Linked DNA regions of Lichenihabitans psoromatis. The protein of the gene in region 2 interacts with the protein of the main gene of each other region in a pairwise test. Links are inferred from orthologs where the notes say so. Each region holds a gene or a part of one and is shown on either strand. Other genes may lie near its edges. The genes, in order: cysE and cysK.

Region 1 (7,979 bases), 250 kb from region 2 along the record:
ACTGCCGTGCTTGGCCAAAGCTCGGATGATGTCTCGCTCGGACAAGATACCAAGCACCTCCCGATCGGCGCTCGTCACCACCAGCGCGCCGATGCCTTTTTCACTCAACACCGTGCAGGCTTCACCGAGCGTGCGGTGGGGCGCGGTCGTGATCACCGCCTGCCCTTTGTTGGCCAGAATATGCGATAAGTTCATGGTCACCTCCCTTGGCGATGCGTCGCGGCTCTTGAGAGCTCTTGCTGCAAGATCGTCAGCATGATCCTGCTCGTGGCCAGGCACAAGGGGCGGCTTGATCAGGGGCGCTGCTGGTCTTCGGCGTCCGAGTCGACCGCGCGACCTGCATCCGTCGCGGAGGTCACATCTCCGATCGTCATCGTCGTGCGGACGGGATCGAAGAACGGAAACGCCAAGAGCCCGAACAGAAACCCGCCGATATGGGCCTGCCACGCGATCGGCGCGTCGGAGATCCCCATCGCGACGGCGCCGAGACCGCTCGCGAGATTGGTCACGAACCAGACGACCAGAAACGTCATGGCACGCCGGTCGCGCACCATGCGGCCCAACGGAACCATCGGGCGGCGCGCCAGGGCCATACTGTCCCGCCCGAGATCGCCGACCCCGAGTTGTCGGTCCGGCTGGAACATGAAGCGAAGCGCCGCGGCCATGCAGCCCGATACGGCCGCAGAGGCGCCGATGAGTGGCTGCAGATCGCGCGGGAACACCAGATAATGCGCGATGGCGCCGGCGAGCGCGCCACCCAACAGGAATAATACGAACCGCCATGACCCAAAGCGGCGCGCGACTGGCGTTCCGAACGCTAGCAGCCAGATGCCGTTCAGCCCGAGATGCGTCCAGTTTCCGTGCAGCAAAGAATAGGTCAGGAGCGTCCAGGGCTGAAGCGAGCCATCCCCCAGAAAGAAGCGGGCGACCTCGATACGGGTCTGCCCGGCAGCGCTGTCGGGATCGAGACCGGCGACCCCGCCGAGCACCCAGGCCGGATCCCATGCGAGCGTCAGCCGACCCGGTACGAAAGCAAGCCGTGCCAGCACATCGGCATCGACCATCTCTGGCAGGCTTGTTCGAATGAGGTGGATGACGGCGAGGACACCGAAAACGATCACGAGCGAGATCGGAATACGGAAAATGGGTTGCTTGGGCGAGTCGATACTCAATGCGGGTCCTTGAGGTGCAGCGAGCGGCTATGTCGGGTTGCCGGAGGCCCCTGCGTCGTCGCGTCGGCCCCCCGACACTTAAGCGATCGATGGTCGAAGCAGAAGCAAAACCATGACCGGCGCCGCTTCCATCGGCGTGGCATCGCTGATGCTGCTTGGACCCCGAGACAGGGTCGATGTGGCGCGTATTGGACACGTCCGATACGCACCCGCACCAAATCGATACTCGGGGTTCTAAATGATACATGCCGTTTCACAGGAGCTCTACGCTTACTGGAACACTTTGCGCGGCGGCCGCACGGCTCCCGAACGCGGCGAGATCGACCCCGCGGCCATCCGTGGGATCTTGTCGGACACGTTTATCCTCGAAGTCGACACGCCAACCGGAACTCCGATTTTTCCAATCCGGCTGTCCGGCACGCGGATGAATGCCCTGTTTCTGGACGAGTTGAAGGGCCGGTCCTGGCTGAGCTTGTGGGACAGGTTCGATCGAAGCACCATGCTGAGCGTGCTGTTCGGCGTGCTCGATGACGGATCGCCTGCGGTCGCCGGCTTGGCGGCCGGACCAGAGGATCAATCGCAGATCGAGCTTGAGATGCTGCTCCTGCCGCTTCGTCATAACGGCCGCGCGCATGCCCGGCTGCTCGGTTGCATCGCACCGCTCACGATCCCGTCGTGGCTCGGGCTGTCGCCGGTCAACTACCTGTCGTTGCGCTCTCTGCGTCTTCTCGAAATCGAGCGAGCGGCTTTCACGCTCGACCAACTCGAGCCGGCCCCCCCGAAGCCCGTCGTCCGCAATGAACCGCCGAAACGCTACGGCTATCTCGTGCTCCACCAGGGCGGCAGGGCAGCGGGCGGAGACCGCCGCGCCGGCTGACACGGGTCGCGCTTACCGGTCGTTAACCAAAAATCCGTGATGGTCGTCGCATGACGATTGCGCATGCCCCTGCCCTGTTTCAGTCCGCGTCCCGTGGTGTGACGCCACCCGGCGCGGAGCGTCGCCGCCATCAACGCGTGCGGGTGCAACTGCTCGGGCGTTACATGCTCGGGGACCGGCAGGAATATCCGTGCCAAGCCATCGACATGTCACCGGGCGGGGCGTCGCTGGTGGCTGCCGTCAAGGGCATCACGGGGGACCGGGTGGTCTGCCACCTCGATCAGATCGGCCGCGTCGAGGGCGTCATCGCACGCCTGACCGAAACCGGTTTCGCGATCCAGATCAGTGTGCCGCTGGTTCGGCGGGAGAAGCTCGCCGAACAATTGACGTGGCTGGCTAACCGGCAAGCACTCGGCTTGCTGGACGGGCGACGTCACATCCGCATCGTTCCACGGCTCGGTCGTACCACTGTTACGACTCAGGATGTCAAGACGATGCCGGCGCGACTCCTGGACGTGTCGCTCTCCGGAGCCGCGCTTCAATGCGACATCCGGCCAGCGATAGGCGCAACGGTGTCGATCGGCAATACCCGTGGACGGGTCGTGCGGGCGTCTGCGGGATGCCTCGGAATCGAATTCGACGCGCTGCTCCCGATCGACACGTTCGACGAACACATCGTTCTCTAGGCCGCCAAAATACGGCAGGCCGCAAAGATGCAGCAGGCCGCCTAAATGCGGCAGGCCCGAGCAGGCAGGCCTCAGCGCTCTTCGAGATCGTAGTCGAGGATCGCCATCTGAAACGTGTAGGAATTGCCCTTCGGATCATCGGCCGAGACGATGCCGAGAAAGTCGCTGCCCGAATTGAGTTCGACCGAGTCGGTCTTCTTGGCGCGCGCCATCACCTTCAGCTTCGGATTTTCGAAGAGCAGCCGCAGATATTCTTCGATCGCCGGCCGCTGCACCGGGATCTTCATTTCAAACGAAAAAGAGCGGTCGCCGTCCTCGTCGTCGACCACGAGCTTGCCGATCTTGCGCTCACCCAGTGCGACGTCGGCGGCGCCGTCCTCCTTGGCGTGTTGCGTGACCTTCAGGCCCGTATTGCCCAGGATGCCACGCAGATAGTCCTGCAACTGATGCAGTTCGGTCTTGTTCAAGATGATCCCCCGGATCGCGTTGGGCCGATATCGGCGGTGGAGGACTCGCGAGTCCCGATCGATCGACGCGCCGACATGCCGTCGTGGTGCCTATAGGCCGATCGACGCGAGGCCGCCAGCCTGCCGTTCTCGGCAGATCAAGCGTCGCCTCCGCGATCGAGTTTCTGCAGCCGCTGCTCCATCGAACGCGCCGGCTCCGCACATCCGGCTTCGCCGACGACCCGAGCCGGCACACCCGCGACGGTGGTCTTCGGCGGAACGGGTTGGAGCACGACCGAACCGGCCGCGACTCGCGAGCAATGGCCGACCTCAATATTGCCGAGCACCTTGGCGCCTGCGCCGATCAACACGCCATGACGAATTTTCGGATGCCGATCGCCGCTCTGCTTGCCGGTGCCCCCGAGCGTCACGTCCTGCAGCATCGAGACATCATCCTCGATCACGGCAGTCGAGCCGACGACCAGACCGGTCGCATGATCGAGGAACAGGCCCTTGCCGATCACGGCGGCGGGATGGATGTCGGTTTGAAACACGCTCGACGACCGACTCTGAATGTAAAGAGCGAGATCCTGGCGGCCGGCCTTCCACAATGCATGCGCCATGCGGTGCGTCTGGATGGCGTGGAACCCTTTGAAATAGAGCAAAGGCTGGATGAGCTTGGTGCAGGCCGGATCACGCTCGGCGACCGCAAGAAGATCGGCCGCGAAGGCCTCCTGTAATCCGGCGCTGGTGACAAGGTCGGTAAAGACTTGCCGCAACAGCGTTCCCGGCACGTCAGGATGATCGAGCCGCGCCGCGATGCGATGCACCACCGCCCCCGCCAGGTCGTCGTGATTGAGCACGGTCGACAGCATCAACCCTGCGAGTTCCGGCTCGTTGCGGAGCACGGCTTCCGCCTCGTTTCTGACGCGGTCGAAGAGAGGATCGGTCCCGGGAAGGCCGATCACCTTGGCGCTCGAGCGCTGATCCATGACAACTCCTCGCGATCATCGGACCGCCTGTTGCCCTTACAAATACGGTTCTGACCCGTGGGCGCAAGCCCCCTCCGGGATGCGTCTCACCACTCAGGACCGCGCGGCGAGGAACGCCAGAGCCCCGCGCTTATACACCTTATCGCCCACCGCGAAATTATGGTCCCGATCGGGAATCACCAAAGCTTCGCCAGCCGGCAGCAAAGCCGCCAGCGCATGCGGGTCGCCGGCGATGTGATCGGTGCTGCCGACCGCCACGAGAGCGGGGCAGCCGATCGTGCCGAGTTCGGCCGCGGACAGCACCTGGCGTGTGCCCCGAATACAGGCCGCAAGGGCAATCCGGTCGTTGCCGTTCTGGTCGGCAAAGCGCCGAAACATCCGTTGTGTCGGATCGGTCAGGTCGTCGAGGCTCGCGGCCTCCATGGCATCGGCGATATGCGGCGGCAGGCTCGCGCCGTCGACGAGATGGTGCCCGAGACCACCCAGGATGATCGATCGAACCCGATGCGGATGGCCGAGCGCCAGAAACGCGGTGATCCGCGCGCCCATCGAGTAGCCCATCACGTCGGCCTGCTCGATGCCGCAATGGTTGAGCAGGCGCGCGACATCGTCGGCCATCAGGGGGGTCGCGTAGGCGGCCGGCTCATGCGGCTTATCGCTCTGCCCATGGCCGCGATTGTCGAGCGCGAGAACGCGATAGCCGGCGTCCGTCAGCGTCTTGACCCAACCCGGATTGACCCAGTTGACCCCATGATTCGACGCGAAGCCATGCACCAGCACCACCGTGTCGGCCCCCACCGGGCTGGCGATCTCCGGAGAGGGAGCCGCATCCAGATAGGCGATGCGAAGGCCCGCCGAGTCAAAATGATCCATGCTCTATCCCGCGCTGAGGAGCCATGTAGTTTTGCCCTACACAAGGCTGCCGCGTCCGCATATGGTGCGGCCGCTCGCCCGTCCAGTATTCCGCGACGAATGTTGCGGAAAGGGATCTTGGCTTCGACGCCCGAACCATAACCGCCGGATACGCAATGGCCGCCCATTTCACGACCCCGCATTTCCACAATCAGCCGGGTGTTCCGGTCATCCGGATCGGCGTACACGAATTCATGTGCACCGGCGCCTTGCCGCCCTTCGACCATCCGCATGTCTATATCGACATGGGCGATAGCGACGACGCGGTCTGCCCGTATTGCTCGACCCGCTTCGTCTTCGTCGCGTCGCTCGGTCACGGCTGCTCACCAGCCGAATGCGAGTTCAACCCCGACACCGCCCCCTGACACGCCAGCCCGAGCCCCAACCATGCGTCATGTCGTTATGGCCGGGGCCGGGATCGCGGGGCTGACCGCAGCTTTGTCACTGGCCCGACACGGCACGAAGATCTCCGTCTTCGACCGGGCGCCCGAGTTGCATGAAGCGGGTGCGGGTTTGCAACTCCCCCCTAACGCGACGCGCGTGATGGCCGACCTCGGCCTGTTGGAGCGCTTGCGAGAGACCGCGGTCCGGCCCGACCGGCTGCGGATCAGGCGCGGGCGGGATGGCGCGACCATCGTCGATCTTCCATTCGGCGCCGCAGCGGAAGCGCGGTATGGCGCCCCGCTCCTGGTCATTCATCGGGCCGATCTCCAGGCTGCTCTGCTGGAAGCCGTTTGGGCGCATCCGTCGATCACAATCGAAACGGGTCAGTCCGTAACATCATTCGCGGTCGATGGTGGGACCGTCATCGCAAACCTGTCGAGCGAGGGGCACAATCGATCCATAGCGTCGGATGGCTTGATCGGCGCCGACGGCCTACGATCCTCGATCCGATCGAGGCTCGCAGCAGACCGGGGCGATGATCGGACCTATGCTGGACGGATCGCCTGGCGGACGTTGGTGCCCGCCGCAGAGGCGCCGGCCTTCGCTCGTGCGTCGGCCACCAACCTGTGGCTCGGCTCCGACGCCCATCTCGTTCATTATCCCGTGCGCGGCGGCGCGCTCATCAATGTGGTGGCGATCGTCGCCGACAGGTGGGAGGGATCGGAGGCCGCGCCGAGTCTTTGGACGGTGCGCGGCGACTCCGCTCGGCTGAAGAAACCTTTTGCGGCTTGGAGCCGTGAGGCTCGCGACCTGATCGAGGCGGCTCCGGACTGGCGGATCTGGCCGTTATTCGACCGACCTCCCCTTGCTCGCTGGTCGACCGGACCGATCACATTGGTGGGCGATGCTGCGCATCCGGCACTTCCGTTTCTGGCGCAGGGTGCTGCCGGCGCGATCGAGGATGGATGGGCCCTCGGGCTGGCAGCCGCCCGCCATCCGTCGGATACCCCTGCGACCTTTGCGGCCTACGAGCGGCTGCGCCACGCCAAGGCCGATCGCGTGCAGCGCGAGTCGCGGCGGCAAGGGTCCGTCTACCATTTCGGGGCCGTCGCCGGGATGGCGCGTGATCTCGCGATGCGGTCCATGGGGCAACGACGCATGCTGGATCGATACGACTGGCTCTATGGAAAACCAGCGGCTGACGCATGATCATGACGGCACAATGGCCGGCTCACAACTTTTGGACATGACGGCCGCGCCTTTTCGCCTGCTAGGCAGGGGAGGATGATCTCGCCACAATGCAGGTGGGGTGAGTAAGAAGATTCGGACCAGTATGGCGATCGATGACGACCACCCCGATTTACGCAGCGCCCATGTTATCGTCGTGGCCAATGAAAAAGGCGGCACGGGTAAATCGACTCTGTCGATCCATCTGACGATCGCATTGCTGAAGGCCGGCTATCGCGTGGCCTCGATCGATCTCGACACACGTCAGCGCACGCTGACCCGATTTTTGGAAAACCGGCAATCGTGGGCCAGCGCCGGGGGCCGCGACATCGAGATGCCGTTTCATCATGCGCTCGACCGCGCCACGACGGCCGACGTGATCGAGAACGAGACACGCGAATTTGCCGGCTTCGCGGACGCCATCACTCAAATCGAGCATGATTACGAATTCGTCGTGGTCGATACGCCGGCGAGCGACAGCTACCTGATGCGGCTCGCCCATTCGCTCGCCGACACGCTCGTGTCGCCGATGAACGACAGCTACATCGACATCGACGTCTTCTCCCGCGTGCATCACGATCGGGCGCGACGCGGTATGATCGCCCATTATGCCGACCTCGTGCTCGACGCGCGGCGGAAGCGCCGACAAGCCGATGCGGGCCTGATCGATTGGGTCCTGGTTCGGAATCGCATCGCCTCGTTGCAATCGAACAATGCCCGCCAGATCGCCATCAGCCTCGGCAAGCTCGCGCCGGAACTTCTGTTCCGCACCGCCGAGGGTCTGCACGACCGCGTCATTTTCCGGGAATTATTTCCGATCGGCCTGACGGCGCTCGATCCGATCGAGGCCGCGACGAAGACAGGCGTCCTCACCGGCTCGCAGTTGGCGGCGCGGCAAGAGATCATGTCGCTTATCGAGACGCTGCGACTGCCGGAGCGGGTACCAGGCATGGCGCATCTCGAGGCGCGGCATCTCTGGTTCGAGCGCCTTTCCGCCTATTATGCCGATCTTGCGGCCGGACGCGACATGCAGGGGTGAGTTGCGGACGGATCAATCCGTTGACCGATGCGTTCGCTTCATGTTGTGCAACGGTCCGATATGCCGATGGTCTCGTCTGTTGCGAGATCAACGAAGCGGCACAGCAACGAGCGCGCGCTTGAAACTTTTCGAATGTCAGATGTGCGGCCAGGCGCTCTACTTCGAGAATACGCGTTGCGAACGCTGTCATCACCGGCTTGGCTATATCGCGAGCGAGCAATGGCTGGCGGCGCTCGAGCAATCG
Region 2 (2,950 bases):
ATCGCGGCGCGCGGGCTCGAAGAGGTTTCGATCGGCGATTATGTGCTGTCGGGCGGCGAGATCGCGGCGCTGGTGCTGCTCGATGCCTGTGTTCGCTTGCTGCCCGGCGTTATGGGGGCGCAGGCGTCCGGCGTCGACGAGAGTTTCGAGAACCATCTCCTCGAATATCCGCAATATACGAGGCCGCGACATTTCGAGGGACAGGATATTCCGCCGATTCTTCTCGGCGGCGATCACGGCAAGATCGCGGCGTGGCGCAAGGCCGAAGCCCTTGCGGTGACCCGGGCCCGCCGCCCGGATCTCTTGACGAACCGCCGAACCGACGCGGATTAGCTCACGGCAGCTTCTTGCTGGGCGACAATATCCGCATCACGAGCCGTTGCGGCCTCGAAAGACGGACGTTTGGTCATTCGCTCGAGATAGGCTTCGATCTCAGGCAGCTTCGGGACGAGGCCGAAACTCGTGGTCCATTGTAACGCCCCGGCCCACAAAATGTCGGCCGCCGTCATGCGCGCGCCAAGCAGATAGGGTCCCCCACGGAGCTGATCTGTGAGCGTCGCAAGCATGCTGTCGTAGGTGCCGTAGGGACAGAGAGCGATGGAACCCGCATCCCGCTTCATGGCTCGGTCGACGATCGCCGGCTCAAAGGACGAACCATAGAACGCCAGCCATCGGAGATAGGGACCACGGAGCGGGTCCCCGATCGCCGGGGCAAGGCCTGCCTGCGGAAACAGGTCAGGCAGATAGGTGAAGATCGCAACTTGTTCGGTCACCAACGCATCGTCATGCAGGATTGCCGGCACCTTACCCATGGGGTTTACGGCCAGGAACGACGCCTCGCGCTGTTCGCCGGCTTTCATGTTGACGAGACGAAGCTCGTGCGGCGCGGCGAGTTCATCGAGCAGAATGGAGACGCCCGTCGATCGGGTCTGCGGGGCATGGAAGAAGACGAGCTTGTCAGTCATGCAGGGTCATTCCTGTTTGGATCGAGCGATCAGAGACCGTCGAACAGCGCCGTTGAGAGATAACGTTCGGCGAAGGACGGCACGATGACGACGATCCGCTTGCCCTCCATGCCGGGACGCATGCCGATCTCGAGCGCCGCCGCGATCGCGCCGCCCGAGGAAATGCCGACCGGAATGCCCTCGATACGCGCAACATGGCGAGCGGTGTCGAACGATGTCTGATTGCTGACCGTGATCACCTCGTCGATCACGTCGCGGTGCAGAACGTTGGGCACAAAACCCGCGCCGATGCCTTGGATCTTGTGCGGGCCGGGTTGGCCGCCGGAGAGCACGGGCGAATCCTCGGGCTCGACCGCCACGATCTTCACGCCCGGCCTGCGCTGCTTCAGCACCTCGCCGACGCCCGTGATGGTGCCGCCAGTGCCGACCCCCGCTACAAAGACGTCGATATCGCCGTTTGTGTCGGCCCAGATCTCCTCGGCGGTGGTGTGCCGGTGGATGTCGGGATTGGCGGGGTTCTCGAATTGCTGCGGCACGACCGCGCCCGGCGTCGATTCGAAGATGTCCTGTGAGCGTGCGATCGCGCCCTTCATGCCATGCGCGGCGGGCGTGAGCACCAATTCGGCCCCAAGAAGCGCCAGCATTTTGCGGCGTTCGATCGACATCGACTCGGGCATGACCAGGATCAGGCGATAGCCGCGCGCCGCTGCCACAAAAGCCAACGCGATCCCGGTGTTGCCGGATGTCGCCTCGATCAGCGTCGATTGTCCCGGCTTGATGGTGCCGGCCCGTTCGAGCGCGTCGATCATGCTGACGCCGATCCGATCCTTGACGCTCGACATGGGGTTGAAAAATTCGAGCTTGGCGAGGATCTCGGCTTTGCAGCCCTTCTCGGCCGCAAGGCGCTGCAGGCGCACCAACGGCGTGTTGCCGATCGTATCGGTGATGCTGTCGTAGATGCGTCCGCGGCCATAGGTCGGCACCGCCGCCGAGGCGGTGTCGTTGGCCGGAACGGGAGCGGTCGCGAAAGCGGATGACATCGTAGGCTTCCTCCCGGAAAGAACGTGCTTCTGCCGCAGCTTATCGCAAGTTCCGCCCCTTCAACAGCGGCATCCACGCGTAAGCCTCGACCGCCTAGATGTGAAAATCGGCCATGGTGGTCTCGTCGGCATCGATCCCGAGCGCGTCGGCGCGGCGGCACAGGTCTTCGATTGTGGTCTGGTCGAGTCGGTCCAGAAAGGCAGCGGTCGCATCCGCGATCGTCGGTTTGATGACGTCGCCGAGCAGCCTTGATGGGGGCGCCGAATCGATCTTCGGATCCGCTTTCGCGGTGTCGATCGCGCGCGCGATATCGCCGAGGCTGATCCGTCGCCGCTCCCGCGCCAGTTCGTAGCCGCCATGCGGGCCGCGGAGGCTTTTCAGAATGTCCGCGCGCACCAAAATCTGTAGCAGCGACTCGAACTGTCGCGGGGCGACGTCATGGCGCGCTGCGAGCGACTTGGCCGGCAGCGGCTTCGATCGAGCGAGCCGCGCGGTATCCAGCACGGCCGCGATCGCAAAGAGAGTACGCCGCGACAGCATCGGTCAGTCGTCGGCCTTGAAGAGCGTCGAGAGAAGGCCGGTCGACCCGAAGCCCCCCGCGCCACGATGGGTCGCGCCGAGATCCTCGGCGACCACCAGCACGGCCTGTTCGACGCGGGCGAACACCAGTTGGGCGATGCGGGTCCCGCGCTCGATCGGAAAGGGATCGCGGCCGTGATTGACCAGCAGGACCCTGACCTCGCCGCGATAATCGGCATCGATCGTTCCGGGTGCGTTCAGCACCGTGACGCCATGGTTCAGCGCCAGCCCAGAGCGCGGCCGCACCTGCGCCTCGTATCCGTCCGGGATCGCGAGCGACAGGCCGGTCGGCACCAGATCGCGGGCCCCCGGCTCCAGCACCATGGTGACGTGGTCGGGCAAGGCAGCCACAAGATCCATGCCGG

The links.
Region 1: the proteins of cysK (region 2) and cysE interact in binary tests that used the Escherichia coli proteins (3 or more experiments, as listed by UniProt). The link is inferred for Lichenihabitans psoromatis from one-to-one orthologs.

The regions. Positions count from the first base shown.
Region 1 is NZ_CP036515.1:2,779,325-2,787,303, reverse strand. Bases 2,257-5,067 are described here. They hold cysE (serine O-acetyltransferase), read right to left. Parts: upstream 4,174-5,067; coding sequence 3,340-4,173; downstream 2,257-3,339. Other genes in these bases: EY713_RS12940 (alpha/beta fold hydrolase), read right to left, coding at 4,267-5,046; EY713_RS12950 (DUF3126 family protein), read right to left, coding at 2,807-3,202; EY713_RS12955 (PilZ domain-containing protein), read left to right, coding at 2,257-2,735. Also shown: EY713_RS12970 (CBS domain-containing protein), read right to left, coding at 1-195; EY713_RS12965 (rhomboid family intramembrane serine protease), read right to left, coding at 294-1,172; EY713_RS12960 (PAS domain-containing protein), read left to right, coding at 1,411-2,049; more of EY713_RS12955, read left to right, coding at 2,100-2,256; EY713_RS12935 (zinc-finger domain-containing protein), read left to right, coding at 5,202-5,450; EY713_RS12930 (FAD-dependent monooxygenase), read left to right, coding at 5,473-6,678; EY713_RS12925 (division plane positioning ATPase MipZ), read left to right, coding at 6,779-7,735; EY713_RS12920 (zinc-binding metallopeptidase family protein), read left to right, coding at 7,854-7,979.
Region 2 is NZ_CP036515.1:2,530,591-2,533,540, forward strand. What follows is about bases 1-2,851. They hold cysK (cysteine synthase A), read right to left. Parts: upstream 2,006-2,851; coding sequence 995-2,005; downstream 1-994. Other genes in these bases: trmD (tRNA (guanosine(37)-N1)-methyltransferase TrmD), read left to right, coding at 1-333; EY713_RS11795 (glutathione S-transferase family protein), read right to left, coding at 330-965; EY713_RS11805 (RrF2 family transcriptional regulator), read right to left, coding at 2,100-2,546; dut (dUTP diphosphatase), read right to left, coding at 2,550-2,851. Outside these bases: more of dut, read right to left, coding at 2,852-2,950.